Regions from separate parts of the Pseudomonas sp. NPDC089996 genome, predicted to be linked through region 1. Evidence: riboswitches for the same ligand, from Rfam matches in the RefSeq annotation. Region 1 holds a riboswitch; the other holds the start of a gene.
What was found. A riboswitch is a leader RNA that binds a small molecule or an ion and turns the genes downstream of it on or off. The one in region 1 is predicted to bind thiamine pyrophosphate.

Region 1 (12,662 bases):
GCACGAACTTGCCCGCCTGCAATCCGGCCTGCACGAACACTTCGTGCTTGGCCTCGCCCACGAACTGCTGACCATGCCGGCTTATGCCGATCGCTCCCTGGCTGAGGTCCGTGAATGGATCGAAGCCCTGCTGCCGCAGCTGGATGCCCTCAACTTCAGCGACGAGACCGTCGCTGGTGATTTCATTCGCCTGGTTGCCGAGCACAGGTGGCTGATGAGCGATGCGCAGGCCGGGGCTATCTACACCAACCTGGAAGAATCACCACAAGGTCGCCTTCGCGAGCTGCAAGCACTCATACAGAGCAAGGAAAACAGCCATGACTGACGCGACCGTGAGCCGCGCCGCATCCAGACCTGCCTGCAGTGCACGCGTACCTATTCTGCCCGTGCGCTATGCCATCGTGCCGCGTACCGGCGATGCCCCGGCCTTTCGCTACACCCATTCCGGTTTCAACCTGGAACAAAGCTTCACCCCGTTGCAGCACTCCGCCTACACCTTGCGCGCCCTGCGCCCAGGCTACGTCTACGTGTTCATGAAAGGGACCCAAGGCGAAAAGCTGGTCATCCACGAATACGATGGTGAAGGCCAGTACAAGGAGCTGCGCTACCGCTGCCTGGAACACTACCAGCGGCGCGACCGCTACTTGTCGAGCCGGTCGATGGGCTGGGTCTGGGCCGACACCGGCGAGGCCTGCGCCAAGGAAGTCTGGATCGCCTACAGCCCACACCTGTGGACCAATGCCGTGACTGCACGTATCACCGGCTCACTGGCCATGCGCAAACGGCACATGCGCCAGTTGGACATGGCCGAGCTGATTGCTGGCAACAAAGTGCCGTCCACCCAGGCCCATGTGCTGCCGCTCAGTGCCTTGCACACCTGGGTCGAAGACTTCAAAACGGACGCCCAACGCATGTCGCTGAGCTGGAGCAGCCAGCCCCGCACCTCGGCGTTGCTCGCCGGCAGCCTGCATGCCGTTGCCCGCCACTACCCCTATACCCAACCGAAGATCCCCGCCGTGGTGGTACTCAGCGATGCCGAAGGCCTGGCCCTGGACCTGAGCCTGTCGGTGTCGGCCTACCAGCACCAGATGCGCGACCTGATGCCTTCCGAACAGCTGCCCCACACAAGGGCGGCGCAGGGCACCGAGCAGGCCGACGTGCCGCTGTGCTACCAGCTGGATGCCGAACGCCTCAGTCCGCAGAGCCGTGATTTTCACCATCGCAACCTGATCGCCACGCTGCTGAACAAGACCCTGGAAAGCATGTACCCGGCCGACAACCCTTCGATCGGTACAGCTGCATTGAGGATACGCCCGGATAGCCGACCGAAGCCGCCTTACGAGGAACGCTTCCGCGTGCTCACCCACCCCGACTATTCCGAGCAGGGCCATCGCTTGGGGCAGCGCCTCGATACCGCCAAGTACCTTGAGTTTCTGGAGGAGCGCGACGAACTGGAGTACCGCATCACCCAGATGCGCGAACTCGCTTTGCAAGCCGGCAACGATCACGATGCCTGGCTGGCCACTGCCGAGGCCGGCCATCTCGACGACCCGTACAGCCTGGCGGCCGCGCTGGCTTGCTATGACCGTGACGAGCGCAGCTCTGCGCGCGGCCTGGAAATGTCTCTGGCCCTGTTGATTCACCCCATGGGCCAGCCCGTGCCCGGCACCGAAGACCAGGACCTGCGGTTCAAACGCCTGGAGCGCTGGCTGGACCAGCACGATAGTCCGCTGTACGTGGCCCTCGCGCCCTTCAATCCCTTCCGCGACAAGGCCGATGCGGTCGGCACCTTGCTCGGTGGCAGTGATAATGTCATCGAAGGACTGGTCGGCCGCTTTCCAGCTTTTGCCGGCATCACTGACCTCACGGCCCAATCGGTGAGCACCGTGGTGCTCAAGCGCATGCGCGGGCAGACCCGATGGGATGCCAGCAACAGTCTGCGTCAGCAGGTGCAGGCCGCTGCACGCGAAGCCAATGCCGAGAAGGCGTTGGGGCTGCTGGCGGCGCGGTACAACATCACTGACAAACTGGTCCTGGAGAACCCCTTCAGTCAGGAAGTGGAGAAATATCTGAAAGCCGGGATGGCGCAGGTTGAGGAAATGAAGCAGCTACGTATCACGGGCAGCAGGACTGTGACCCTAGAGATGACTACAACTTCGCGAGCAAAACCGAAGTTGATCGGATTACTGACCTCAGGTGCGGGGAGCGGTTTGAATGCGGGAATGCTTTGGTTCAACATTTTCGCGCTTAAAGCGGCGTATAACAGTCTGCAGAAGAGCGATGCACCGGAAAACAACTTAGGCTTCGCCTCCTCAGTCTTCGGAGTGATCGGCGCAACCTCAGCAACGCTGGTCAGCGTGCGGGCTACCCAGAAAGCAGTCATGCTGAAAGTGAGTGCGAAAATGCCGGGCATGGCATTCGGCAACGGCATAATCAAATTTCTAGGCAGTAATCTGGCCACACGCCTATCAGGTTATCCAGCAATATTTCTTGGCCTATTTTCTGATTCCATGAAGGGCCTGCGTCAGTGGCAAAATGGCAGTCTCGCCTCGGGCTTGAATACTTTCACTGGTGGTGTAGCTACTGCTGCTGGATCCGTACTTGTTCTTGAAGGAAGCCTCGCACTTGCCGGGCCGACGGTGCTTATTCCATTTGCAGGCTGGGCCGCCGGAGGAGTAATACTGGTGGGCGCTGCTGTGATTGCCGCTGGATTTTATCTCCATTCCAAAGCGCATGAACGACTCCACACTCCAATTGAGCTATGGGCAAGCAGGAGTATTTTCGGGACAAAAGAGAACGACGGCGAAATACGTGAAAACCTGAAATTAGACTTCAACAAGAAGCTCCCACCATTCGTCAGCATGCAAGAAGAGATTGAGTTATGGCATGCTGAATCCCACGCTCCAGTATCGCTGACAGAAAAGGGTGCGCAGCAATTAGGTCTTGGAAATCTTACCACTGCCTGGAGAGACAACAACCAATGGCCAACACCTGACTGGGCCACAATTATCCACACCCATGTCATCGAGGTGGCACCCACCGCGGAATTCACGATACTTTTGCCAGATTTCATATTAGAGGCGAGTGAATGGCAAGGAATATTGAAATGCAAAGATATTAATGGCAACACCACAATTCTTCGCACCCCACCTAGCTGCTTCCTCACGGAAGCAGGGCTAGTCATTCATTACAAGGTCCAAGCCGAGCCGTCATCGACTGTTTGGCTCACCATCAATTACTACGGAAACCAAGGCCCCTACAACACACAATCAACTGCAACATTTAAGCTTGGGCGATAATCCTATGTCAGTAGCTTGGCTTTTCGGCCCTAACCAAAAAACTGGAATCACTCCACGAATCTCTAGCCAGCTTATCGAAACCGAAAGTTCAGTGATGCAGTTGAGAAACCCATGGGTGTCAGATTCTGTATTTATGGGCAAACTTTACATGGTGATGATTTTAGGCACAGCCATTTTTTCTTACTTAACGCTCACTAACGCAGAAATTGACTACTCACTGGAAGGTGGAGACATATTTATTGTCGCGCTGCTGCTTCTACCCCTTACCTTTTCTCCATTTCTAGCCTATAGAATCTTCTACATACGAAACCTCTCCACCATATATCTTAATAGAGTGACAAAAAAAATTTACTACCGGCGTAGTACCAGGCTTATTATTTTTGACTGGGAATCCATCGGTGCGGGCTTATTAAAACGTACCGAATTCTGCGGCTCATCCTTCACCGCCAGCTACGCACTGGCGTTCGCCCCTCGTCGAGAGGACGGCAGTCTTCACCAAGAAGACTGTCTCTGGATCGATAGCAACGAACCCACCGAGTCAGACATAAAATATGTCGCGGAAGTCTGGGAGTATCTCCGCCATTTCATGGATCACGGCCCTGACAAACTTCCTCCGCCCAGTGAGCCCAACTGGTGGCACAAGCCGCTACACGCCATCTGTCTGACCCCCGCAGAAGCCTGGCGCCATTACGCCCCCTGGCGCACCGGTGAATCCGGTGAACTGCAGGGCAAGAAGAACTGGCAACTGCCGTTCTGGGCCGTTCTGTTTCCCTACAATCTCGCTGTCGCCATCTGCTGGTACGTCATTTGCCGCATCTTTAACGTGCGGGCAGCACCTGCACCACTTGAGGCGTTTGAAGAAACACCTTTACGGACTACGAGGCGCAAGCGCAAATGAGCACCGTCCGAGGAAAGCCCGGGCTACCTTCAACACCCCAATCAGTCCAAACCTTGACCCAGATCGCTAGACTTCGCCTTTATCCACTGACAAAGTAGGGAAAATCTCACGGACGAGCCCACAATCAAAGCAAGGCGATTCCATGGCAATCGATTCCGTTCTGATCCGCATCCTCCGTGCCTTCACTTCATTCAACCAACGCATTTTCCTGCGCCGCCTCAACAAAGAAGAGGCTGTCCTCATCGACCATTTCCGCACCTTGGCAGAACGTGACCGAATCGCCGTGCGGTATATGTGCACGGCCATTCACAAGACCACAGCGGACAAGCCCTACTGAAACGGCAAACCGGCCTCAGGCCGCCCCATCCAGCCCCATCTGCCAGAAATCAGCCTCCAGCCGCGAAGCCTGGCCAAAGATCTGCGCCAGTTCCACAAACCGCTGCTCGGTCATGCTCCGCGCGGCCAGTTCATCCAGGTGTTTGCGCGCCGCCGCTGCCACGCTTTGGTAAGCCTCCCCGGCATACTCGCCAATCCACTCCCGGTACGGGTGATCGCTCAGGTCCCCAATGCGCGCAGCCAACGTGCGGCCAATCTCGGCGTAGCCGATCACGCACGGCGCCAACGCCACATGCAGCTCCAGCAGGTCACCGGCCGCGCCGCAGTCGAGCACGTAGCGGGTGTATGCCACGGTCGCCTGGTATTCCGGTGCCGCCTGGATATCTGCCTGCGACAAGCCCCAGCGCGCGCACAGGCGCAGGTGCAGCTCGGTCTCGTCAAGAATGGCCGCCAGGCCGGCCTGGGCCGCGCGGATATCCGCCGGCAGGCGGCTCTTGTAGGCGGCCAGGGCCCAGGCGCGGGCGAACTGGATGAGGAACAGGTAATCCTGGATCAGGTAGGTGCGGAAAGCTTCTTCCGACAGGGTGCCCTCGCCCATCTGCCGCACGAAGTCATGGTCGACATAGCTGCTCCACTGCCCGGCAGTCGCAGCCTTCAAACGCTCGAAAATATCCATGCTCACGCCTCCTCGTTGTAAACAGCATCGAAGAAGGCAAGCTCCAGCGCCACGGTACGTGCGTAGAAATCACTGGCCAACGCCGCTTCCTGAGGGCCGACCCGGTCCAGCTCGGACTGCAGAAAGGCAACGAAATCGCAGAACGCCGGATTGTCGTGCAGGGTGATCCATTCGGCGTAGACAAAGTTGGCCGGCAACGGCTTGGGTGCCTTGAGGGCCCAGTCCAGATACAAGCCTTCCGCCATGTTCAGCACGGCCAGTGCGGCGGCATAGGAACGGGTGGCTGCAGCCTCGCGCATGATTGCCTTGAAGCCAGCGGTAGGTGCGGTGTCCGCCGGCTCGACACGTTGCGCCGGGCTGACGTCCAGGGCTTCGAACGCGCGCAGGAAATAGGTGTTTTCATCGCTGGAGATCATCCCTGCAAAGCGGCCGAAACGCAGGCGGGCTTCATAGGTGTCGGCGGTGGCGATGGCGGCGCCGAGCAAGGTCAGGAAGCTGTCCAGAAAACGATGGTCCTGCACCAGGTAGCGAACCATGACCGGGTCGGCCACGCTGCCCGCGCAGAGTTCGGTGACGAAGCGGTGGCCGACGGCGGCCGACCAGGTCGGTTGGTTCTGGCGTTGCAGGGTTTCATGGAAGCGTTCGGTCATGGTGCTGTCCCCCTTGGGCATGACAGCGAGACCGTTTTGGCTGGGCATGGTATGGCCTCGCAGTGAGGCCGGCAAAAAGGCAGGTAGTCCCATCCCTTCGCCGGCATGATCCGGATCAGGTTCGAAGGGTCACCGCGCTGCAGCTGCCAGCGGTTTCTCAGCCCGTTGCCGGGCTCCCCTTGGTGGGCATCAGGTATACAGCGCTGATAAGCAATTGTCACCACTTCCGTCACCGGAGTTGGGCCCAGCGCTGCCCAGTTTCGGGGGCCTTCACCCGTTCTTTGACGCCCTGTCATTTAGCGCGCCTCAGGCGCCACAAGGATTTGTTTAACAAAGTATTACTGAAACATCTGTTGGCACAGCCGTTGCTCAGGCCTCTAAAACGAGGCACTACGCCATTGATGGCCCATAGCCATTTAGCCGTGAGCGAGGCACCAGGCAATGAAAACATCTGCCGTGATCAACCCCAACAGCCACCTCTTCAAATTGTCCGCCGTGACCACGCTGATGCTCAGCCTCGGGCTGCTCTCAGCCATGGCTTCCGGGCTTGATGATGTAAGCCCGCCGTCGCCGACGGACCCGTCGCATTACGATGACCAGCCGGCCGACCCCAGCCCTGCGCTACTTAACCTGTTCAACCTGCCGGAAGCGAACGAAGGTTCCCTCGAACTCAAAGACGGGGCATACGGCGACCGCTCGACCAACCGCGTCGACAACGTACTGCCACCCGCGCTGCAGACCTCACGCAATTACCCTACCAACGGCAAACCGAGCCCGTTGTTCGGCGCCCAGCCGTTCACCCAGCAGTTGCTGCTGTTCGAAGAGTTCGGCCCGGAAAAACTCGACCCTAACCTGCCGCCACCGACACTCACCTTCCCGGTCCCCACGCTGGGGGCCGCGCCGGCGCAAGACCCTGACGTGGTCGCCCGCAGCAGCCCCAACGGCAATGCGCTGGAAGCCTTCCTCAAGCAGCCGGGCCTGTACCCGTTCCCGACCCAGTACGCCAACACCCTGGACCGCAACCCGTGGAAGGCGCAGATCGAGCTGTTCCTCAACCGCAACTCGGTCGGTTCGCCAGCCGAAGGCCGGCCACCCGGAAAGGGCTGGGCGCACCAGCGCTGGAACGAGTTCTACCCCCAGGCTGCGTTCAAGACCGCGCAGGCGGGTGCGCGCATCAACCAGGGGCTGCGTGACCGTAAACAGATGCACAATTACGCTGTCGGCGAGTTCGCGCCGGGCGGGCTGTATTACCAGACCTCGGACATCCCGACCACCCTCGGTACCACCAAGGGCATCGACACCCGCTTCCACCCGAACTTCCCACTGCAGAACCACAAATCGCTCTGGACCTTCGACGGCACCTTCCCGCCGAAACTGCTGATGGTCCGCTACGGCCAGCCGCTGCTGATGCGTCACTACAACGCGCTGCCGATCGACCCTGCGGCCAACGCAGGCTTCGGCTTGCACACCATCTCCACCCACGAACACAACGGCCACTCACCGGCCGAGAGCGATGGGTTCGCCAACGCCTACTTCTTCCCTGGGCAGTATTACGATTACCGCTGGCCGATCCAGCTGGCCGGCTACGACACCATCAACACCCGCGCCGAAGATCCGCGCGCCGCCTTCCCCTGCTCGCCGGGTGAAACGCTGTACGTCAACGACGCCAACCCGGGGCTGAAAACCTGCGAGAACGGCAGCATCAAGATCCGTGGCGACTGGCACGAAACCATGAGTACCCACTGGTTCCATGATCACATGATGGATTTCACGGCGCAGAACGTCTACAAGGGCAACGCCGTGATGATGAACTACTACAGCGCCATCGACCGGGGCAACGAAGCGCTGCAGGACGGCGTGAACCTGCGCTTCCCTAGTGGTTCAGCCATGCCCTGGGGCAACCGCGACTATGACGTCAACCTGGTGATCGCCGACAAGGCCTGGGATCAGAACGGCCAGCTGTGGTTCAACCCTTTCAACACCGACGGTTTCCTCGGTGACCAGCTGCTGGTCAACTGGCAGTACCAGCCCAAGCTCAAGGTGCGCGCGCGCGCCTACCGCTTCCGTATTCTCAACGGCTCGGTGTCGCGTTACCTCAAGTTTGCCGTGGTGCGTGAAATCGCCGGCAACGGGGGTGAGTTCAAAGGTCCTTCCGGCTCCAACGTGTCCTACGCACGGGTGCCGTTCCACATGATCGCCAACGACGGCAACATCATGGAACACGCCGTACCCTTCGACGGCACCATGGACCTCAATGGCGATGGCAAGACGGCCGACAACAACGGCATCCTGCCGCTGCAAGGCATTGCCGAGCGTTACGACATCATCATCAACTTCGCCAAGAACGGCATCAAGGCCGGCGACAAGCTGTACTTCGTCAACATCATGGAGCACGACACCGGCAAGGGCCCGAAAGAGGCCATCGACCTGGCAGACGTGCTGTCCGAGAAATACAAGGCCGTGATCAAGCAGACCAGCAAGGGGCCGGAGTGGGACAAGGGCGACCCGGTGGTAGGCAAGTTCATGCAGTTGATCGTGCAACCTTACAGCGGCACTGACGTCAGCATGGACCCGACCGCCTATGAACCGGCCAAGCCCGGCAAGGCCGAAGGCCTGAAGATGATCCCGCTGCCCCTCGACCGCACCGCCGTCGCTGACCAGGCCAAGATCAAGGCCGCCCGCCACCGCGAGTTCATCTTCGGGCGCTCGGACGGTACCGACACCGCCCCCTGGACGATCAAGACCGACGGTGGCTTCGGCTACAGCATGGACCCTCGGCGCATCAATGCGGCGCCACAGCTGGCCAGCGAAGCGACCCAGGGCGGCTTCAGCGGCGACGGCACCCTGGAAGTGTGGAAGATCAAGAACGGCGGCAACGGCTGGAGCCACCCGGTGCATGTGCACTTCGAGGAAGGCATTGTCCTCAGCCGTGACGGCAAGGCGCCGCCAGAATGGGAAAAATGGGCACGCAAGGACGTTTACCGCATCGGCCCGGAGACCGACTCCTCGGGCGAAGTGGAAATGGCCATTCGCTTCCGCGAATTCGCCGGCACCTACATGGAGCACTGCCACAACACCCAGCATGAGGACTCGTCGATGCTGTTGCGCTGGGACATCGAGCACCCGGGCCAATTCCAGGTGATGCCGACACCGCTGCCGGGCTGGGATGGCGTGCAGTACATGGCTTCGGTAGGCCTGCCGACCTTCCGTACCGCCAGCAACAACAGCGGTGAAGACCCGGCCAACAAACCACCGGCAGCGGTCAACGACAGCGCTGCGACCATGGCAGGCAAGCCGATCGTGATCAATGTGCTGGCCAACGACACCGACCCGGAAGGCAACCTGCCACTCACCGTCAAGGACCTCAGCCAGCCTGATTCCGGCAAGGGCACCGTCAGCACCGACGGTACCCGCGTGACCTTCACGCCGCCGGCTACGGTCGACACCCCGTACACCGCCAGCTTCAACTACACGGCGCGTGATGCCAAGGGCGCCGAGTCGCTGACGCCGGCCACGGTCAGTGTCGCGGTGAGCCCTGCGGTGGCGGCCGATGACATTCAGGTCAGCAGCGCCGTGGTGCAGATGCGCAGCAACAACCGCTACACCTGGGACATCTCCGGCACCACCTCGGTGGCCACCGGCAACAGCATCAGCGTGACCGCTGCCACCACCAGTGGCCCGCTGAACCTCGGCGCGGCGACGCTGACAACGGCAAGCAGCGGAGCGCGCTGGCGGCTGTCGGTGACCACCACCGGTAGCGGCCCGGCCACGCCGGCGACGATCACCGTCAAGTCGGCACTGGGCCAGAGCGTGACCGTGCCGATCAGCCTGAAGTAAACAGCGGGGCCGCGTTGCGCCTCATCGTCGGCAAGCCGGCGATGAGGCGCCTGATTACTCCACCAGAACAATGAGGATTGCCCAATGGCCCTGTCATGGCGTGTTCTGCTTGCCCTCACCTTGTTCGCGGCCAGTACCCACTACTGGCCGATCAAACCGGCAATATCGGCACGACTGGCACCTCCGACCGAAGCCGCCTCCCCATGGGGCGCGGACTACTTCCCCAATACCCCGCTGGTCACCCAGGACGGCAAGCAGGTGCGGTTCTTCGACGACCTGATCAAGGACAAGGTGGTGGCGATCAACTTCATCTTCACCGGCTGTTCCGACTCCTGCCCGGTGGAAACCGCCCGCCTGCGCCAGGTGCAGAAAATCCTCGGCGACCGGGTGGGCAAGGACATTTTCCTCTACTCCATCAGCATCGACCCGTACAACGACACCCCCGCCACCCTCAAGCGCTACGCGGAAAAGTTCGGCATCGGCCCCGGCTGGACCCTGCTCACCGGCGAACCTGACGATATCGAACAACTGCGCCGGCGCCTGGGCCTGTACATCGAAGGCCTGGAGAACGGCCGCTCCAAGGACCACAACCTGAGCCTGATCATCGGCAACCAGGCCACCGGCCGCTGGATGAAGGCCTCGCCTTTCGAAAGCCCGTACATCCTTGCCGACCGCCTGGGCAACAGCCTGCACAACTGGAAACAGGCCACTGCCATGGCCAACGACTATGCCAGTGCGCCGCAGATCCGCCCGCCCAGCAGCGGCGAGCAGATATTCCGCACGCGCTGCTCCTCCTGCCACACCGTGGGCAACACCGAACCCGGCCAACCCGGCATCGGCCCCGACCTGCTCGGTGTAACCCGGCAGCGCGACCCCCGCTGGCTGGTCCGCTGGCTGAAGGAGCCCGATCAGATGCTGGCCGAGAAAGAGCCGCTGGCCACCTTGCTCTACCAACAGTACAAGCAGCTGGCCATGCCCAACATGCGCCTGGGCGATGCCGAGGTCACCGCGCTGATCAGCTACCTGGAGGAAGAAACCACGCGCATACAGGCGCCCCTGGCTGACCGGGGAAAACCCTAAAGGCATTTAGCCACCAGTCATGAGGCTGTCATCTGTCTGTCGTATTTTTCGACCATCACCCACGGTCGGGAATACCAGCAGTGATCCGCCGTTCTCTCTCCTCCGCAGGCCTTCTGCGCCTGTTGATCCTGATGCTCTGTGCAGCCACCCTGACCTTTCTCTGGGGGCTGCACTTCACCCAGAAGGCCGCCTCGCGCCAGGATGCGCTGACGGCCAAGGCGGCCGAGCACCTGAACCTGGCCAGCATCGTCGCCGAGAGCCTGCGCCAGCTGGTCGACCGCGCCCAGGCCGTGGGCCGGGTAACCCAGGACGACATGAAAACCCTGCGTCAGGGCAGCCTGAGCCTGGCCAGGCTGTTGGCCGAAGACCCGGTGTTCAAGCGCATGAGCCTGTACGACCGCCAGGGCCACCTGCTGTCCGCCAGCCACAGTGATGAAGCCGCGCAGCTGCCGGCTGACTGGCTGCAGCAACTGAAGGTGCATGTCGCCCATTACGGTTTCAAACCCTTCCTGCCCAAGGTCAGCCCAGACGCCTCCACACCGACCATGCCCAACTGGCGCTTGCCCTTCCTGCTGCCGCTGACCGACCTGCCAGGCCGCGAGATCGACAACATACTCGTGGTGCAACTCGACATTGGTTACCTGGCGGTGCTGTTCCAGCACATCGACCTCGGCCGGAGCGGATTGATGCGCCTGCTTCAGGACGATGGCGAGGAACGGCTGCGCATCGACACCAGTGGCGTGGTGGTGGCCGGTGACAGCTTCGAGCCTGACATGGCCAATGCCGAGGCAATGTCCGGGCAGTTGACCCAGTTCGCGTCCGGGGTGCCCTACCAGAGCCTGTACCGGCGGGTGCCCGAGCGCGGCTTCAGCGTGCTGGTGAGCCAGCGCTACGACGAGATCCTGGCCGCTTCACAGTTGGCCTACTCGCGGCAGTTCTGGTTGAACCTGAGCATGACCTTGATGATCCTCGCCAGCCTGGCCTGGACCCTGCGCCTGCTGCGCAAGCGCCAGGAAGCCTTCAGCGCCCTGGAACACGCGCAGCAGGTCAACCAGCAACTGATCGGCCGCCTGGAAGACGAACACCGGCGCAGCAGCCACGCCGCTGCCACCGACCATCTCAGCGGCCTGCACAACCGCCGCCAGTTCGTCGAAGTCGCCGGGCAGGCACTTACCCGACAACGCGGCAAGCGCCGCCTGATGGCGATCCTGTTCATTGACATGGACCGTTTCAAATCGATCAACGACTCGCTCGGGCACAAGATCGGCGACCTGCTGCTGCAAGCCGTGGCCGGGCGCATCCAGCGCCTGCTCGAGCCTGGCGACGAAGCTTCGCGCTTTGGCGGCGACGAATTCGTGGTGTTGCTGGCAGGCGAGCGCAGCGAGGAGCAGATCAACAGTTGGGTGCGCACGCTGGTGCAGAAGCTCTCGGCCACCTATGCCCTGGATGGCCAGGAGGTCAACACCAGCCCCAGTGTCGGCGTCAGCATCTGCCCGCGTGATGGCCAGGACATCGACAGCCTGATCCGCTGCGCCGATGCCGCCATGTACTCGGCCAAACAGGCCGGCCGTGCCCAGTACCGCTTCTTCGACCCGTCGCTGAACCTTTCCGACATCCAGGCCTTCACCCTCGAACAGGCCTTTGGCTCCGCGCTGACCGAGCGCCAGTTCGTGCTGCACTACCAACCGCAGATCCGCCTGGACAGTCACCGTGTACTCGGCTACGAAGCCCTGGTGCGCTGGGATCACCCCGAATTCGGGCTGCTCTACCCCGACCGCTTCATCGGCTTGGCCGAACGCAGCGGTTTCATCATCGAACTGGGTTGGGAAGTGCTGCGCCTGGCCTGCGAGGAGCTAGCCCGCTGGGACGCCCAGGGCCGTGAGGCG
Region 2 (17,903 bases), on a different contig from region 1:
TAATATCCTGCCCCTGTTCATTATTTCCATATGGGTTGCCCATGAAGTTGTCCATGCCGCGTTTCGATCAAGCTCCGGTACTGGTGGTCGGCGATGTCATGCTCGACCGCTACTGGCATGGCGGTACTTCGCGTATCTCGCCTGAAGCGCCAGTGCCGGTGGTCAAGGTCGACCAGATCGAGGATCGCCCCGGCGGCGCGGCCAACGTTGCCTTGAACATCGCCGCCCTCGGCGCGCCAGCCTCGCTGATCGGTGTCACCGGCCAGGACGAAGCCGCCGACAGCCTCGCCAACAGCTTGCAGGCCGCTGGCGTACGTTCGGTGTTCCAGCGCATCGCGCACCAGCCGACCATCGTCAAGCTGCGGGTCATGAGCCGTCACCAGCAACTGCTGCGCATCGACTTCGAAGAGCCGTTCGCCACCGACCCGCTGTCGCTGGGGGCCGAAGTCGACACGTTGCTCGAAGGTGTCAAGGTCCTGGTCCTGTCCGATTACGGCAAGGGCGCGCTGAAGAACCACCAGAGCCTGATCCAGGCCGCACGTGCCAAGAGCATTCCGGTGCTGGCCGACCCCAAGGGCAAGGATTTTTCCATCTACCGTGGCGCCAGCCTGATCACCCCGAACCTCAGCGAGTTCGAAACCATCGTCGGCCGTTGCGCCGATGAGGCCGAGCTGGTCGCCAAAGGCCTGCAATTGCTGCAGGACCTGGACCTTGGCGCGTTGCTGGTAACCCGTGGCGAGCACGGTATGACCCTGCTGCGCACCGGTCAGCCGGCGCTGCACTTGCCAGCCCGGGCTCGCGAAGTGTTCGATGTGACCGGTGCCGGCGATACCGTGATCTCTACCCTGGCAGCTGCCATTGCCGCAGGCGAAGACCTGCCGCACGCCGTGGCACTGGCCAACCTGGCCGCGGGCATCGTGGTAGGCAAGCTGGGTACTGCGGCGATCAGTGCCCCGGAGCTGCGCCGGGCTATCCAGCGTGAAGAAGGCTCCGAGCGCGGCGTGCTGGGCCTGGAGCAACTGCTGCTGGCCATCGACGACGCGCGGGCACACAAGGAGAAGATCGTCTTCACCAATGGCTGCTTCGATATTCTGCATGCCGGGCATGTCACCTACCTGGAGCAGGCGCGGGCACAGGGTGATCGGCTGATCGTCGCAGTCAATGATGATGCATCGGTCAGCCGCCTGAAGGGGCCTGGCCGCCCGATCAACAGTGTTGACCGGCGCATGGCTGTACTGGCCGGCCTGGGGGCGGTGGACTGGGTAATCAGCTTCCCTGAAGGCACGCCGGAGAACCTGCTGAGTCAGGTCAAACCGGATGTGCTGGTCAAGGGGGGGGACTATGGCATCGACCAGGTGGTGGGTGCCGATATCGTCAAGGGATATGGCGGCACCGTGAAGGTGCTGGGGCTGGTCGAGAACAGCTCGACCACGGCGATCGTCGAGAAGATTCGCAAGCACTGATCGATTGCAGGGGCTGCACAGCAGCCCCAACAGCTATTTATGAAGTGAAGTGCGGGCCCGTTCCAAAAGCGCTCGTGCCTTGTCACCAAAGCGCTGCAGGTGCGAGGCCGGCGTCATCTTGCGCTCCACCAGCCCCTGCTGCTTCACCCAGTCCTTCCAGCGAATCCGCTCATCGGCCACCACCCAGCCTTCCTGCCGGGCAAAGCTCTCGGCCAGGTAAAGCCCCCGTGTGCTCGCCGGCACCAGCTCATCCTTCTTCAGCGTGTACAGCTCGGCCAGCGGTTGCCCATCCTTTACCGGCATCAGGTACAGATCCGGCCGCTTGCGGTTGAGTCGCGCTACCAGCTGGTCGCCTTCCAGGCGTTCATCGACATGAAACAGGCTGAGTTTCTTGGCTTCACGGGGTACCTGCAGGCGCATGTCGTAGATCAGCTGCAGCGAAGCGGTCGGCAGATGCACATAAGCCCGCGGGCGTTCCAGCAGCATCAGGTTGCCGCAATGCACCGGGCGGGCAGCGCCAGACTCTGGTGCCAGCACGAACGGCAAGGCTTCGCGGTAATGCAGTGCAGCGGCGTAAGGGGCCGGCAGCCAGGTGTCGTTGAAGCGCCCGCTCAGCCAGCCTTCCGGGGTTTCCAGCAAGCATTCTTCTGCCACTTCCTGCACGGCTGTATGCAGCGGAAGGTTGAGCTCCTGAGCGGGGACATATCCGGAAATCAATTTCAGAACCACGTCACCGCGGTCCTGGCGGCGTTGCCTGACCAGCACCCAGTAATCACGGTGCTGCCAGTGCAGGGTCAGGCGTACGGATACACCCAGGTTGGCCAGCTCGACCACGAAGCGTTGCTTGTCGGCAAGCTGGATGGTGCGCCGGCGCTGCTGGGTCTGGGCAAAATTGAGAGGCATGCCGATGCTCTGGTAGACCAGGCCTTCGGGGGTGGCTTCGACATGCAGCGGCAGTGTCTTGAAGTTGCTCGGGTTCTTGCGGATCAACGTACGCGCCACGAGGCTCCTCCTTGCGTCGGGTCAGTCTCCAGGCCCAGCTCGGCTGGGTGGCAACTCAATGCTGGCCCAGGATACGGGCAACGGTGGCCACGTTGTGGGCCAGGTGCAACGGATTGATGGTGCCGACGATAGCACTGCTCACGCCTGGGTGGGCGAACAACAGCTCGAAGCTGGCCTGGACCGGATCGACCCCGGGGGCAAGGCAGATATGCCCGCTGGCCAATGCCTTCTTCACCAGAATGGCCTTGCCGTGTTCGGCAGCGTAGTCCAGCACCGGGCGTTCTGCCTGCTCGTTGAGGTTGTAGGTGACCATGGCGCAATCGCCCTTTTCCAGCGCCTTCAGGCCACCGGCGACGGTCTTGCCGGAAAGCCCATAGCCGAGAATCTTGCCTTCCTGCTTGAGTGCGGCGAGGGTCTGGTAGACCTCTTCCTGCTCGAGGATCGCCAGGTCATTGCCATCGGAGTGCACCAGCACCAGTTCGATGTGGTCGGTTTCCAGGCGCCGCAGGCTGCGCTCCACCGAGCGGCGAGTGTGGGCTGCGCTGAAGTCGAAGCTGGACTGGCCCGCTTCGAACTCTTCACCTACCTTGCTGACAATCACCCACTGGTCACGCTGGCCGCGCAACAGCGGCCCCAGGCGCTCTTCACTGTGGCCATAGGCCGGGGCAGTGTCGATCAGGTTGATGCCCAGTTCGCGGGCCTGGGCCAGCAGCAGGCGAGCTTCGTCGTCGCCGGGAATGGTGAAGCCATTGGGGTACTTGACGCCCTGGTCGCGGCCAAGCTTGACCGTGCCCAGGCCCAGTGGCGAAACATTCAAACCGGTGCTGCCCAAGGGGCGGTGCAGGCCATGCAAGGTGGGCAAGGTCATGGCAGCAGTTGCTCCCACGCCGGTACACCCAAGGCCGGGCGTGGCAGGCCGGCAAGGTCGGCCCTGGCTGTCGGGCGCACGCCGTCACGCTCGAGGCTGGCCAGTACACGGTCGCTGAAGTCCGGTGCCAGTGCCAGTTTGGTCGGCCAGCCCACCAACAGGCGCTGCTGCTCGGCGAGGAATGCGTTGTCGGGGCGCACCAGGCCAGACTGCGCGGGCTCGGCGCGGTCGACGCGCAGGGTCGCCCAGCGCACCTGGCCTTGATCGACCCAAGGCAGCAGGTTGGCAATTTCCTTCTGCGCTGCCGCAACCTGTGCGGCGGGCTCGCGGGCAACGCCATCGGCCTCGGCCAGGTCGCCGCCGAGGTACCAGACCCACTGGCCATCGGCGGCCGGGTGGGTGGTGATGGTCACGCGTGGCTTCGGCCCACCGCCCAGGCAGTGGGCGTAAAGCGGCTTGAGGTTCGGCCCTTTGGCCAGGACCATGTGCAACGGCCGGGTCTGCATGGCGGGTTGCTGCAGGCCCAGGGCGTGCAGCAGGTTCTCGGTACCGGCACCGGCGCTGAGAACGATGCGTTGGGCGCGGATTTCGCGGCCGTCGACACGCAGACCGACCAGCTCGTCGCCCTCGTGCAGCGGCTCGATGTGTTCACCTGCAAGCAGGCTGTCGCCGGCGAGTTCGGCCAGGTTGGCGAGCAGGCTGGGTACGTCGATCACCAGCTCCGCAAGGCGGTAGACCTTGCCTTTGAAGGCTCGGTCCTGCAGGGCTGGCGGCAGTTGCTCGCCCTTTACCTGGTCGACCCGGCCACGCACGGCCTTGCTGGCGAAGAAGCTGGTCAGGTTGCCGGCCAGGGTGCCTGGTGACCAAAGGTAATGGGCATCGGACAGCAGGCGGGTGCTGGTCAGGTCAAGCTCGCCGCCGCCACTGATCGCTTCGCGCCAGCGCCGGGGCATGTCGGCGATGGCTTCCGAAGCGCCGGTCAGGGCACCGTGCAAGGCGTACTTGGTACCGCCGTGAATGATGCCCTGCGACTTGATGGTCTGCTCGCCACCGAGGCTGGCGCGCTCCACCAGCACTGTCGAGTAGCCCAGGCGCCGCAGGCGGGCATTGAGCCAGAGGCCTGCGACCCCGGCGCCGACGATCAGCACGTCAGTGGAAATGGCAGATGGCATGGCGGTACCTCGAAGACTGGGACAGCTGGCAAGTATACAGGCTGCCTCAGTGCCCGGCAGTTTTGGAGAACAGCTGAATCACCACCACACCACCCACGATCATCGCCATGCCCAGCATGGCCGGTACATCCAGCTTCTGCCCATAGACCACCAGTGCCGCCACGCTGATCAGCACGATGCCCAGCCCCGACCAGAGCGCATAGGCAACACCCACCGGAATGCTGCGCACCACCAGGGTCAGCATCCAGAACGCGATCCCGTAGCCGACCACCATCAGCAGCAACGGCAACGGCGTGCTCAGCCCCTTGACCGCCTTCATGGAGGCAGTGGCGATGACTTCGGCGCAGATGGCGATGGCGAGATAGGTATAGGCATTCATGGCAGGATTCTCCGGTTACTGGGCGGGCATTCTAGACCTAACCTGGATGCGGTAAAGTCATTACCTATCACCTATGGAGATAGCTGTATGGCGGAGCAGTGGAACCTGGAGCAGTTGCGCACGTTTTTGCGAGTCGCCGATCTGCGCTCGTTCTCTGCCGTCGCGCGCGAGCAGCGCAAGGCTCAGTCGGCAATCAGCAGTGCGATTGCCCTGCTTGAAACCGACCTGGGCGTGACGCTGTTCGAGCGCAGCAGTGGCCGGCAGCCGAAACTGACCGAAAACGGCAGTGCGCTGCTGGAAGATGCTCGCGAACTCCTGCGCCAGTGTGAGCGCCTGGATGGCCGCGCGGCGGCGCTTATGCGCGGGCAAGAAGCCTTGTTGCGGGTGGCTCAGGACGAAGCCATGCCCTACCAGCCAGTGATCGACAGCCTCGACGAACTGGCCAGCCGCTACCCCTACCTGGAGGTGCAGTTGGCCAGCGGCGCCCAGGGCGACGTGGCGCGCAAGTTGGTGGAGCGGCGCGCAGACCTTGGGCTGTTCTTCCATCATGAGAGCATTCCCGATTCGCTTGAGCGGCGGGCATTGGGCAGCGTGGAAATGGTCACGGTCTGCGCCATCGGCCATCCGCTGGCGCATGAAAAGCGTGTCACCTGCCAGCAGCTGGCTCGGCATCGACAGTTGTTGATCACCCCGCAGCAAAGCGGTTACCCCGGCAGCGAGGCGGCTAGCCCTCATGTGTGGCGGGCTGACAGCTTCTATGCCATGGCCGAACTGCTGATGCGCGGCTTGGGCTGGGCGTGGTTGCCGCGGCATGTGGTTCAGTACCCGACCTACCAGGCGCACATGGTCGAGCTCGACAGCGAATGGCGCCCGCCTGCGCTGGTGACGGAACTGGCCTGGCGCCGTGATGAACCGCTGGGTCCGGCCGCGCAATGGTTGGCCGAGCGCTTTGCGGTGCACCTGCGTGCGATCGGGTAAACTCCGCCGCCATGAACAGAACACTCTATACCTTGCTGTTTCACCTGGGCCTGCCGCTGGTTGCGTTGCGCCTGTACCTGCGCGCACGCAAGGCACCGGCCTACGGCCAGCGCATCGGCGAGCGCTTTGCCCGCAACCTGCCGGCCATGCGCCAGGGAGGGATCTGGGTACACGCGGTGTCAGTCGGTGAAAGCATTGCCGCCGCGCCCATGGTGCGTGCGCTGCTCAAGGCCTACCCGGACCTGCCGATCACGCTCACCTGCATGACCCCGACCGGCTCCGAGCGCATTCGCGCGATGTTCGCCGATGAGCCGCGCATCCAGCATTGCTACCTGCCTTACGACCTGCCATGGGCGGCCGGGCGCTTTCTCGACCATGTGCGCCCGCGGCTGGGCATCATCATGGAAACCGAACTGTGGCCCAACCACATCCACCAGTGCGCCAGGCGCGGCATACCGGTGGCCTTGGCCAATGCCCGGTTGTCCGAGCGCTCGGCCCGTGGTTATGGGCGCTTTGCCAGGCTGACCCGGCCGATGCTGGGCGAGATGAGCCTGATCGCGGTGCAGACCGAAACCGAGGCCCGGCGCTTCCGTGACCTGGGTGCCCGCCCCGAGTGCGTGCAGGTGACCGGCTCGATCAAGTTCGACCTGAAGATCGACGAGCACTTGCAACCCCGTGCCAGGGCATTGCGCGAACAGTGGGGCGCTGGCCAGCGTCCGGTGTGGATCGCTGCCAGCACTCACGAGGGTGAGGATGCCTTGATCCTGCAGGCGCACCGGCAACTGCTGCAGGTACATGGTGACGCGCTGCTGATCCTGGTGCCTCGCCATCCAGAGCGGTTCGATGCCGTACATGCCTTGTGCGCAGGGCAGTTCACCACGGTACGCCGCTCTGCCGGCATGCCGCTGGATGCCCAGACTCAGGTGCTGCTTGGCGACACCATGGGCGAGTTGCTGTTCCTTTATGCCTTGGCCGATATCGCCTTTGTCGGCGGCAGCCTGGTGGCCACCGGCGGCCACAACCCCTTGGAGCCGGCGGCATTGGCATTGCCGGTGCTCATGGGGCCACATGTGTTCAACTTCCTTGAAATCAGCGCGATGTTGCGTGATGCCGGGGCATTGCAGCAGGTCGATGATGCCGACGGGCTGGCCGAAGCGGTGCGGCGCCTGATCGAGCTGCCGCAGGATGCGCAGCGCATGGGCGAGGCGGGCAGGGCGGTGATGCGGGCCAACCAGGGCGCCTTGCAGCGCTTGCTGGATGGGCTGGGCAAGCTTCTCGGCTGATTCCTGCGTTGGCTTCTTCGCGGGCGCGCCCGCGAAGAAGCCAACATTTATCTCAAGGCTTGCGCTCGAAATTCTTTGCAGCCGCCGCAGCCAGGTCCGGTGGCAGGAAGTCCTTGTCCGGGTTGTAGTCCGGTTTCAGGTAGCGCCTGAGGTCCTGCAGATCCTGCGGGCTCAGGGTCCCGGCTGCCTGCTTCAGGCTCAGGTTGTCGAGAATGTAGTCGTAGCGGCTGTTGTTGTAGTCACGCACCGAGGTGTACAGCTGGCGCTGGGCATCGAGCACGTCGACGATGTTGCGGGTACCGACCTGGTAGCCGATCTCGGTGGCTTCAAGCGCACTCTGGTTGGAGATGATCGACTGCTTGCGCGCCTGCACCTGCTCGACATCGGTGTTCACCGCACGGTGCAGGTTGCGGGTGTTTTCCACCACCTGGCGGCGCAGGCTCTCGCGCTGCTGTTCGCTCTGGCTCAGGCGCTGGTAGGCCTCGCGTACCTGCGAGCTGGTCAGGCCGCCGCTGTAGATCGGGATGTTCAACTGCAAGCCGACACTGGTTTGCTCGACGTCGCCGCTGTAGCGCACGCCAAGCTGCGAAGGGTTGGTGAAACCGAGGCTGTCGTTGTCGCCCTTCTGGTACTTTGCCACGGCATCCAGGGTCGGCGCATGGCCGGCCTTGCGCTGGCGCAGCGTCTCCTCGGCAGCCGATACCGCATAGTTGGTGGCCAGCAAGTTGAGATTCTGGCGCCCGGCGGTTTCGACCCAGGCCTTGGCGTCGTTGGGGGTTGGCACCTGCACCGGCAAAGAGTGCTTCACGCCCTGGATCGCGCTGTACTCCCGGTTGGTCAGCGTCACCAACGCCTCGAAGGCATCCTGCACCTGGCGTTCGGCAATGATCCGGTTGGCCCGGGCAGTGTCGTAGCTGGCCTGGGACTGCAGCACGTCGGTCTTGTCCGAGAGGCCGACATCGAAGCGCTCGTTGGACTGGTCCAGCTGACGCTTGAACGCAGCTTCCTCGGCCTTGGTCGCCGCCAGGTTGTCCTGGGCCCGCAGCACGGCGAAGTAGTTTTGCGCGGTTTGCAGGATCAGGTTCTGCTCGGTGGCCGACAATTCCAGTGCCGCCTGTTCGTTGACGGCCTCGGCAGCCTGCAACTGGAACCAGCGGTCGGCCCGGAAGATGGGCTGGGCCAGGGTCGCGCTCCAGGAATTGCCGCTGCGGTTGGAGGTGATCGAAGGCTCATCCAGCTTGGTGCGCGTATTCAACATCTCGGCACCGGCCGACAGGTTCGGCAGCAGGCCGGCGCGGGCTTGCGGCACTACTTCTTTCTGGGCGCCATAGTTGGCACGGGCGGCCGCAAGATCGGCGTTGTTGTCCACCGCTTCCTGGTAGACGCTGACCAGATCGGTCTTGACCGATGTGGGCGCATCGGCTGCCCAGACCACTCCGTTGGACGCACAAGACACGGCTATCGCCAGTGAGAGTTTGCGCAGCATAGAGGCAATCCTTGTACGAAAAATAATTACTGAACCGTTGAGTATTGTCCGGCGCGCCAGTGTAGTGCCATGCGCCCCCCGGCAACAATCGCCGTCTGCGCCTTTCATCATGCCGCGATTTACCCGCTTGGCTTTGCCGACCACTCCAGTCTAGACTGCGCATGTTCTTGTCGGGGTGCCTTGAAGCAAAGGCTGAGATCGCAGAGGTGCGGATCCCGTTGAACCTGATCAGGTTAGCGCCTGCGTAGGGAACAAGATTGCTCGCCTTCCCGGGGAGCCTCTTGTGCCAGGTCCGGGAATGTCGCAGCTGCATGCAGCTTCAGGCACCCCCATATCCGGCACTGCACCCGTCAAGGGGTGCGTCCGCGCCATTCAGGTTCACCCCGACATTCCACTGCTAGGAAGCCGTCTGGAGAGCCTGTGATGACCAAACAAGAAAAAGCGATCAACCTCAGCGAATCGGCGCAAGTCGATCAGCAGTCCGTGCAACCGTTCCCGCGTTCGCGCAAGGTCTATGTCGAAGGCTCGCGCCCGGATATCCGCGTGCCCATGCGCGAAATCAGCCTGGACGATACCCCGACCGACTTCGGTGGCGAAAGCAATGCACCGGTGCTGGTCTACGACACCTCCGGCCCGTACACCGATCCCAACGTCATCATCGACGTGCGCAAGGGCCTGGCTGACGTGCGTTCGGCCTGGATCGACGCGCGCGGTGACACCGAGCGCCTGGGCGGCCTGAGCTCCGACTTCGGCCAGCAGCGCCTGAACGATGCCGAACTGGCCAAGCTGCGCTTTGCCCATGTGCGCAACCCGCGCCGGGCCAAGGCTGGCGCCAACGTTTCGCAAATGCATTACGCTCGCCAGGGGATCATCACCGCCGAGATGGAATATGTCGCCATCCGCGAGAACATGAAGCTGCAGGAAGCCCGCGCCGCTGGTCTGCTCAACGAGCAGCACGCCGGCCACAGCTTCGGTGCCAGCATCCCCAAGGAAATCACCCCGGAGTTCGTCCGCGAGGAAGTCGCCCGTGGCCGCGCGATCATCCCGGCCAACATCAACCACCCCGAAGTGGAGCCGATGATCATTGGCCGCAACTTCCTGGTGAAGATCAATGGCAACATCGGCAACAGTGCCCTGGGCTCCTCGATCGAGGAAGAAGTGGCCAAGCTGACCTGGGGTATCCGCTGGGGCTCGGACACGGTCATGGACCTGTCCACCGGCAAGCACATCCACGAAACCCGCGAGTGGATCATCCGTAACTCGCCGGTGCCGATCGGTACCGTGCCGATCTACCAGGCCCTGGAGAAGGTCAACGGCGTGGCCGAGGACCTGACCTGGGAGCTGTTCCGCGACACCTTGATCGAACAGGCCGAGCAAGGCGTGGACTACTTCACCATCCACGCGGGTGTGCTGCTTCGCTATGTGCCGCTGACCGCCAAGCGGGTCACCGGTATCGTCAGCCGCGGTGGCTCGATCATGGCCAAGTGGTGCCTGGCGCATCACAAGGAAAACTTCCTGTACACGCACTTCGACGAGATCTGCGAGATCATGAAGGCCTACGACGTCAGCTTCTCGCTCGGCGACGGCCTGCGCCCGGGTTCGATCGCCGACGCCAACGACGCGGCCCAGTTCGGTGAGCTGGAAACCCTCGGCGAGCTGACCAAGATCGCCTGGAAGCACGATGTGCAGTGCATGATCGAGGGCCCTGGCCACGTGCCGATGCAACTGATCAAGGAGAACATGGACAAGCAGCTGGAATGCTGCGACGAGGCGCCGTTCTACACCCTTGGGCCGCTGACCACCGACATCGCTCCGGGCTATGACCACATCACTTCCGGCATCGGTGCGGCGATGATCGGCTGGTTCGGTTGCGCCATGCTGTGCTACGTCACGCCCAAGGAGCACCTGGGCCTGCCGAACAAGGATGACGTCAAGACCGGCATCATCACCTACAAGATCGCCGCCCACGCAGCCGATCTCGCGAAAGGTCATCCGGGCGCGCAGATTCGTGACAATGCCTTGTCCAAGGCGCGTTTCGAATTCCGCTGGGAAGACCAGTTCAACCTGGGCCTGGACCCGGACACCGCGCGCGCCTTCCACGACGAGACACTGCCGAAGGAATCGGCCAAGGTCGCGCACTTCTGCTCGATGTGCGGGCCGAAGTTCTGCTCGATGAAGATCACCCAGGAAGTGCGTGAGTACGCAGCCAGGATCGAGGCCGTGGATGTGAGCGTCGAGCAAGGCATGCGCGAGCAGGCCGAGCGGTTCCGTCAGGAAGGCAGCCAGCTGTACCACAAAGTCTAAAAAATGCTGGGGCCGCTTTGCGGCCCTTTCGCGACGCAAGGCCGCTCCCACAGGGACCGCGCAAGGCTTGAAGCTTGCACTGTCCTTGTGGGAGCGGCCTTGCGTCGCGATTCGAGGACGAAGTCCTCGCCAAGAACACCAACAACATTCCGGCGAGCGCCAACCATGACATCACCCAGCCAATTCTCCCCCGACCACCCGGTCCCCACCCACCAGCGCATCTTCGGCGCTCGTGACCTGTTCTCGCTATGGTTCTCCCTGGGCATCGGCCTGATGGTCCTGCAGGTCGGCGCCATGCTGGCCCCTGGCCTTGGCCTGGCCGGCGCGGTCCTGGCCATCGCCCTTGGCACCGGTGTCGGTGTGCTGCTGCTCGGCGCCGCCGGTGTCATCGGCAGTGACACCGGCCTGTCGGCCATGGGCACCCTGAAGCTGAGCCTGGGTAGCCATGGCGCGCGCTTGCCGGCACTGCTCAACCTGCTGCAACTGGTAGGCTGGGGCGCATTCGAGATCATCGTCATGCGCGATGCTGCCAGCCTGCTGGGTGCCCGAGCATTCGGCGAAGACAGTGCCTGGAACAGCCCGATGCTGTGGACGCTGTGCTTCGGTGGCCTGGCCACCCTGCTGGCGGTCAGCGGGCCGTTGGCATTCGTGCGCAAGGTGCTGCGTGCCTGGGGTATCTGGCTGCTGCTGGGTGCGTGCCTGTGGCTGACCTGGAACCTGTTCGCCAAGGCCGACCTGGCTGAGCTGTGGAACCGCGCCGGGGACGGTTCGATGTCGCTGGCGGTGGGCTTCGACATCGCCATCGCCATGCCATTGTCATGGTTGCCGCTGATCGCCGATTACTCGCGTTTCGCCCGTAACGGCAAGCAAGTATTCGGCGGTACGGTACTGGGCTACTTCATTGGCAACACCTGGCTGATGAGCCTGGGCGTGGCCTACACCCTGGCGTTTGCCGCCAGTGGCGAAGTCAATGCGCTGCTGCTCGCGCTGGCGGGTGCCGGCATGGGTATCCCGCTGCTGTTGATCCTGCTGGACGAGTCGGAAAAGGCCTTTGCCGACATCCACTCGGCTGCCGTTTCCACCGGCGTGCTGTTGCCGCTGAAGGTCGAGCACCTGGCCTTGGCCATTGGTGTGCTATGCACCCTGATCGCCTTGCTGGCGCCATTGGCACAGTACGAGAACTTCCTGCTGCTGATCGGCTCGGTGTTCGCACCGCTGTTCGGCGTGGTGCTGATGGACCACTACGTGATCCGTCGCCGCCGCCTGCCGACCCAGGTCGGTGGTTTGCATTGGCAGGCGCTGCTGGCCTGGGCGGTGGGTGTGGCGGCCTATCATGTGATCGCCGCCAAGGCGCCGGAGCTGGGGGCTACCCTGCCAGCGCTGCTGCTGGCAGGTGGACTGCATGGCCTGCTGAGTGTCAGCCGCGGCCGGGAAACAGCTCAGGCTTGAGCACGCCGTTCAGGCGGGGGTAGGGGATCTTCAGTTCCACATGGCCCATGGAGTAAGGCGCGATGGCATAGACCTCGTACTTCACCACCAGCGCGCCGTACGTCAGGGCGATGTGCGGCGAGCGCTTGAAGGGCCAGGTCTTGACGAACTCGGCGTCCTTGTCCATGCCCACGCTGATCAGCCAGGCACGGTGGGACTCTTCCACGGTCTTCCAGAACGTTTCTTCCTGGCCTGGCACCAGCATGTCCTGCAGGGTCAGCACCTTGTCCAGTTTGCGCGAATAGTTGATGAAGCCGCGCCCCGGCATGCCGTGGGCACCGCCGCTGTCGAGGTAGCTGGACAGCTCAATGATCACCAGCCCGTCATGCTGCTCGCGTACCTTGGCTTGCAAGTAGCTGCTGTTGCGTTTGTCGGCACTGGCCAGGTATTGCTGCTCGTAGGCCTGCAGGGTGCTCGGCGCGGTGCCATGCTGATTGTCTTCGGTCAGCTGCAGCAGGCGCTGTTCGACGATGGCATCGAGCTTGGGCTGGGCCGGGAAGTGAATGGTGTCGATGTTCACCAGCGGGCAGTCGCTTGCACTGCAGCCAGGTTTGACGTGCTCCCAGGCATCACGCTTGACCTCGAGCGGGGTCCGGTAATTGGGTGCGAACAAGCTCTGGCAGGCGCCCAGAGCCAGTGCCAGCACGGCCACGGAAGTCAGTTTGACAAGTGTCATGATGATCCTTGCAGAACAGGGAAAAGTCGGCCTTTGACCGTCAGCACGGCCTTCAGTTCGCCACTAAGCTAACAGAGTGAAGACGTACTGTCCCGAGTGCGCGAACGGTTGCCGGAAAGGGGTGAAACGGGCAACCGTGCAGAGTAGGATGGCGCGATGCGGTAATTGAGGTAATGAGGATTTCCATGTCAGACACGTTGAATTCGGTGCCCAGGGCGGTCGAGATCGTCAAGCGGGCCAACTGCTTCCAGGGCTTCTACAAGCTGGACAAGGTGCACCTGCGCCACGAGCTGTTCGCCGGTGGCCTGGGGCGCGAGATCAGCCGCGAGCTGTTCGTGCGCCATGATGCGGTGTGCGTGCTGCCTTACGATCCGCTGCGCGATGAAGTGGTGCTGATCGAGCAGTTCCGCGTCGGCGCCCTGGACAAGGTCGACAACCCATGGCTGATCGAGATGGTCGCCGGGCTGATCGACAAGGATGAGCAACCCGAAGAAGTCGCCCACCGCGAAGCCGAAGAGGAAGCCGGGCTGGCTTTCAGCGCGCTGTGGCCGATGACCCGCTACTTCCCGTCACCCGGTGGCAGCGATGAATACGTACACCTGTTCCTGGGCCGTTGCAGCAGCGAAGGCGCGGGTGGCCTGCATGGCCTGGAAGAAGAGGGCGAGGACATCCGTGTGCGCGTGTGGTCGTTCGACGACGCATTGCAGGCGGTACGCGATGGGCGCATCTGCAACGCGGCGACCATCATTGGCCTGCAATGGCTCGCGCTGAATAAAGATGAAGTTCGAGGTATGTGGAAGTGAACCTCTTGCGTGAGCGTTATCGGGTCGACCTGGCCGGGCTGCAAGCAGCCTGCGAGGCCAACTATGCCCGGCTCATGCGCCTGCTGCCCGATATGCGTACCACCCAGAGTTCGCGGCGCATCGGCATGACCCAGGGTGACCAGATGCTTGGCGTGCTGGTGCTCGATGTGCTGCTGGCCTGCCCGTATACCACGACCCTGCGGGTGCGCCAGGAACACAGCCTGCCCTGGCTGCCGGTGCCGCACCTGGAGGTGCAGGTGTATCACGATGCGCGCATGGCCGAAGTGGTCAGCGCCGAGCATACCCGCCGACTGCGCAGCATCTACCCGTACCCCAACGCGGCCATGCACCAGCCGGACGAGAAGGCCCAGCTGAATATGTTCCTCGGCGAATGGCTCAGCCATTGCCTGGCCTGCGGCCACGAACTGGCAAGTGTGCGCTGAAATGTGACCTGGGTCGGTTGCGAGTGTTTGCTCGCAACGGTTCCAGCGCCATAATTCGTGCAGTACCTGTTCGAGGAGACGGCCGTTGCCGCACCCAGACCTTTCCCCCGCGCCCGTGCATGTGGTGCAACTGACCGACGCCCACCTGTTCGCCGACCCAGCGGGCACCTTGCTGGGCCTCAATACCCGTGACAGCCTGCGCCACGTGGTGGCCCAGGTGCGGCGCGAACAGCCGCGTGTCGACGTGCTGTTGTGCACCGGCGACCTTTCCCAGGATGGCAGTGTTGCGTCGTATGAAGCGTTCCGCGAGCTGACCGGCGAATTTGCCGTACCGACGCGCTGGTTGCCGGGCAACCACGATGAAGCCAGGGTCATGGCCCAGGTCGCGCCGGCGCTTGTGCAGTCGGTGACCGATATCGGTAGCTGGCGTGTGGTCATGCTCGACTCGGCAGTGCCGGGCGCTACCCATGGGCTGCTCGGGCAAAACCAGTTGTCGATCCTTGATGACGCCCTGGCATCGGCCGGCGAGCGCCATTGCCTGGTGTGTTGCCACCATCAGCCGGTGGATATCGGTTGCGCCTGGATTGCTCCGATTGGCTTGCGCAATGCCGATGAGCTGTTGCGCCGCTTGCGTGGTTATCCACAGGTGAAGGCGTTGCTCTGGGGGCATATTCATCAGGAGTGGGATGAGCTGCGCGACGGCTTGCGGCTGCTGGCGACGCCCTCGACCTGCATCCAGTTCGCGGCGGGCAGCGAGGACTTCAAGGTCAGCGAGGAACAGCCGGGGTATCGCTGGTTGCGCTTGCATGCCGATGGGCGGGTGGAGACCGGCGTGGAGCGCGCCGCCGATTTTGAAGTGAAGCTCGACTTCCATAGCCCGGGATATTGATGATCCTCGGGCAAGCGCTGCACCTGTGGGAACCGCGCTTGCCGGCGATGGGCCGCGCAGCGGCCCCTGCTCTTTGAAGAAATTGTTGCGAAATTGGCCATCCGGCGCCAAAACCCGGCGGACGCGCTACACTGCGCGTCCCTGCGCCCGCTCGATCGGGCGCGAAGCCACAGATTCCGGGGGCAGCATGTCGGGTTCCATCCTCTATATCCATGGCTTCAACAGCTCGCCGCTTTCCACCAAGGCGCGCCAGCTCGAGGCTGTCATGCAGCAGCTGGGCCTGTCGCAGCAGCTGCGCGTACCGGACTTGCACCACCACCCGCGCCAGGCCATGGTCCAGCTCGAAGCCGCCATCGCCGAGCTCGGCGCGCCCCTGCTGGTCGGCAGTTCGCTCGGCGGCTACTATGCCACCCATCTGGCCGAGCGCCATGGGCTCAAAGCCCTGCTGGTCAATCCGGCAGTCACCCCGCACAAGCGTTTCGACGGTTATCTGGGCACGCAGCGCAACCACTACAGCGGCCTGACCTGGGAGCTGACCCAGGACCATGTACAGGCCCTGGCCGAGCTGGAAGTGCCGGCGCCGACCGACCCGGGCCGCTATCAAGTGTGGCTGCAGACCGCCGATGAAACACTGGACTATCGCCACGCCGAGCAGTATTACCGGGCTTGCGCCCTGCGCATCCAGGCCGGTGGCGACCACAGCTTTCAGGGCTTTGCCAAGCAGCTGCCAGGCCTGCTGGCCTTCGCCGGGATTGCCCGGCAGCAGTATGCGGCACTCGATTTTTCTGTATTTTGATCTTTTTGCATTCACCAGACTGACGACGAGAATCCATGGCCAATCCCAGCGCTAGCGCCTATAACGCAGACGCCATCGAAGTCCTCTCCGGCCTCGACCCGGTGCGTAAACGCCCGGGCATGTACACCGATACCAGCCGGCCCAACCACCTGGCCCAGGAAGTCATCGACAACAGTGTCGACGAAGCCCTGGCCGGCCACGCACGCTCGGTGCAGGTCATCCTTCATGCCGACCATTCGCTGGAAGTCAGCGATGATGGCCGTGGCATGCCTGTGGATATCCACCCGGAAGAGGGCGTATCGGGCGTCGAGCTGATCCTCACCAAGCTGCACGCCGGCGGCAAGTTCTCCAACAAGAACTACCAGTTCTCCGGCGGCCTGCACGGCGTGGGCATTTCGGTGGTCAACGCCTTGTCGACCCAGGTGCGCGTGCGCGTCAAACGCGACGGCAACGAGTACCAGATGACCTTTGCCGATGGCTTCAAGGCCAGCGAGCTGGAAGTGGTCGGCACGGTCGGCAAGCGCAACACCGGTACCAGCGTGTACTTCAGCCCGGACCCGAAATATTTCGATTCGCCGAAATTTTCCATCAGCCGCCTCAAGCACGTGCTCAAGGCCAAGGCTGTGTTGTGCCCGGGTCTGCTGGTCAGCTTCGAGGACAAGGCCAGCGGCGAAAAGGTCGAGTGGCATTACGAAGATGGCCTGCGCTCCTATCTGGTCGACTCGGTCAGCGAATTCCAGCGCCTGCCCGACGAGCCGTTCTGCGGCAGCCTGGCAGGCAACAAGGAGGCCGTGGACTGGGCGTTGCTGTGGCTGCCCGAAGGCGGTGACAGCGTTCAGGAAAGCTACGTCAACCTGATTCCCACCGCCCAGGGCGGTACCCACGTCAACGGCTTGCGTCAGGGCCTGCTCGACGCCATGCGCGAGTTCTGCGAGTTCCGCAACCTGCTGCCGCGCGGGGTCAAGCTGGCGCCGGAGGATGTCTGGGAGCGGATCACCTTCGTCCTCTCGATGAAGATGCAGGAGCCCCAGTTCTCCGGCCAGACCAAAGAGCGTCTGTCGTCCCGCGAGGCCGCAGCGTTCGTCTCTGGTGTGGTCAAGGACGCCTTCAGCCTGTGGCTCAATGCCCACCCCGAGCTGGGCATGCAACTGGCCGAGCTGGCCATCAGCAACGCCGGTCGGCGCCTCAAGGCCAGCAAGAAGGTCGAGCGCAAGCGCATCACCCAAGGCCCGGCATTGCCAGGCAAGCTGGCCGATTGCGCCGGGCAGGACCCGATGCGCGCCGAACTGTTCCTGGTCGAGGGTGACTCTGCCGGTGGCTCGGCCAAGCAGGCCCGCGACAAGGAGTTCCAGGCCATCCTGCCGCTGCGCGGCAAGATCCTCAACACCTGGGAAGTGGACGGCGGCGAAGTGCTGGCCAGCCAGGAAGTGCACAACATCGCCGTGGCCATTGGTGTCGACCCGGGCGCGACCGACCTTTCGCAACTGCGCTACGGCAAGATCTGCATCCTCGCCGACGCCGACTCCGACGGCCTGCACATCGCCACCTTGCTTTGCGCACTGTTCGTCCAGCACTTCCGCCCGCTGGTCGAGGCCGGCCACGTCTACGTTGCCATGCCGCCGCTGTACCGCATCGACCTGGGCAAGGAGATCTACTACGCCCTCGACGAAGCCGAGCGTGACGGTATTCTCGATCGCCTGGTCGCCGAGAAGAAACGCGGCAAGCCGCAGGTCACCCGATTCAAGGGCCTGGGCGAGATGAACCCGCCACAGCTGCGTGAAACCACCATGGACCCGAACACCCGGCGCCTGGTGCAGCTGACCCTGGAAGATGTCGAAGCCACCTGCGAGCTGATGGACAAGCTGTTGGCCAA

Region 2: linked by a shared signal. The riboswitch ahead of thiC (phosphomethylpyrimidine synthase ThiC) and the one ahead of ACIPW4_RS21130 (TenA family protein) in region 1 are both predicted to bind thiamine pyrophosphate.

What each region holds. Positions count from the first base shown of each region.
Region 1 covers NZ_JBIVGA010000013.1:1,455-14,116, forward strand. The annotation lists gene ACIPW4_RS21105 (DUF4123 domain-containing protein) at 1-325, shown strand, start outside; gene ACIPW4_RS21110 (T6SS effector BTH_I2691 family protein) at 318-3,299, shown strand; gene ACIPW4_RS21115 (DUF6708 domain-containing protein) at 3,304-4,197, shown strand; gene ACIPW4_RS21120 (hypothetical protein) at 4,340-4,534, shown strand; gene tenA (thiaminase II) at 4,550-5,209, opposite strand; gene ACIPW4_RS21130 (TenA family protein) at 5,212-5,859, opposite strand; TPP riboswitch at 5,935-6,049, opposite strand; gene ACIPW4_RS21135 (Ig-like domain-containing protein) at 6,301-9,696, shown strand; gene ACIPW4_RS21140 (SCO family protein) at 9,781-10,776, shown strand; gene ACIPW4_RS21145 (putative bifunctional diguanylate cyclase/phosphodiesterase) at 10,857-12,662, shown strand, end outside.
Region 2 covers NZ_JBIVGA010000004.1:150,268-168,170, reverse strand. The annotation lists gene hldE (bifunctional D-glycero-beta-D-manno-heptose-7-phosphate kinase/D-glycero-beta-D-manno-heptose 1-phosphate adenylyltransferase HldE) at 42-1,463, shown strand; gene ACIPW4_RS08640 (metal ABC transporter ATPase) at 1,497-2,465, opposite strand; gene ACIPW4_RS08635 (aldo/keto reductase) at 2,521-3,333, opposite strand; gene ACIPW4_RS08630 (NAD(P)/FAD-dependent oxidoreductase) at 3,330-4,505, opposite strand; gene ACIPW4_RS08625 (DMT family transporter) at 4,552-4,884, opposite strand; gene ACIPW4_RS08620 (LysR family transcriptional regulator) at 4,972-5,862, shown strand; gene waaA (lipid IV(A) 3-deoxy-D-manno-octulosonic acid transferase) at 5,874-7,145, shown strand; gene ACIPW4_RS08610 (TolC family outer membrane protein) at 7,198-8,631, opposite strand; TPP riboswitch at 8,793-8,899, shown strand; gene thiC (phosphomethylpyrimidine synthase ThiC) at 9,055-10,935, shown strand; gene cytX (putative hydroxymethylpyrimidine transporter CytX) at 11,101-12,384, shown strand; gene ACIPW4_RS08595 (RsiV family protein) at 12,353-13,099, opposite strand; gene ACIPW4_RS08590 (NUDIX domain-containing protein) at 13,285-13,902, shown strand; gene ACIPW4_RS08585 (DUF1249 domain-containing protein) at 13,893-14,345, shown strand; gene cpdA (3',5'-cyclic-AMP phosphodiesterase) at 14,431-15,234, shown strand; gene ACIPW4_RS08575 (YqiA/YcfP family alpha/beta fold hydrolase) at 15,422-16,030, shown strand; gene parE (DNA topoisomerase IV subunit B) at 16,066-17,903, shown strand, end outside.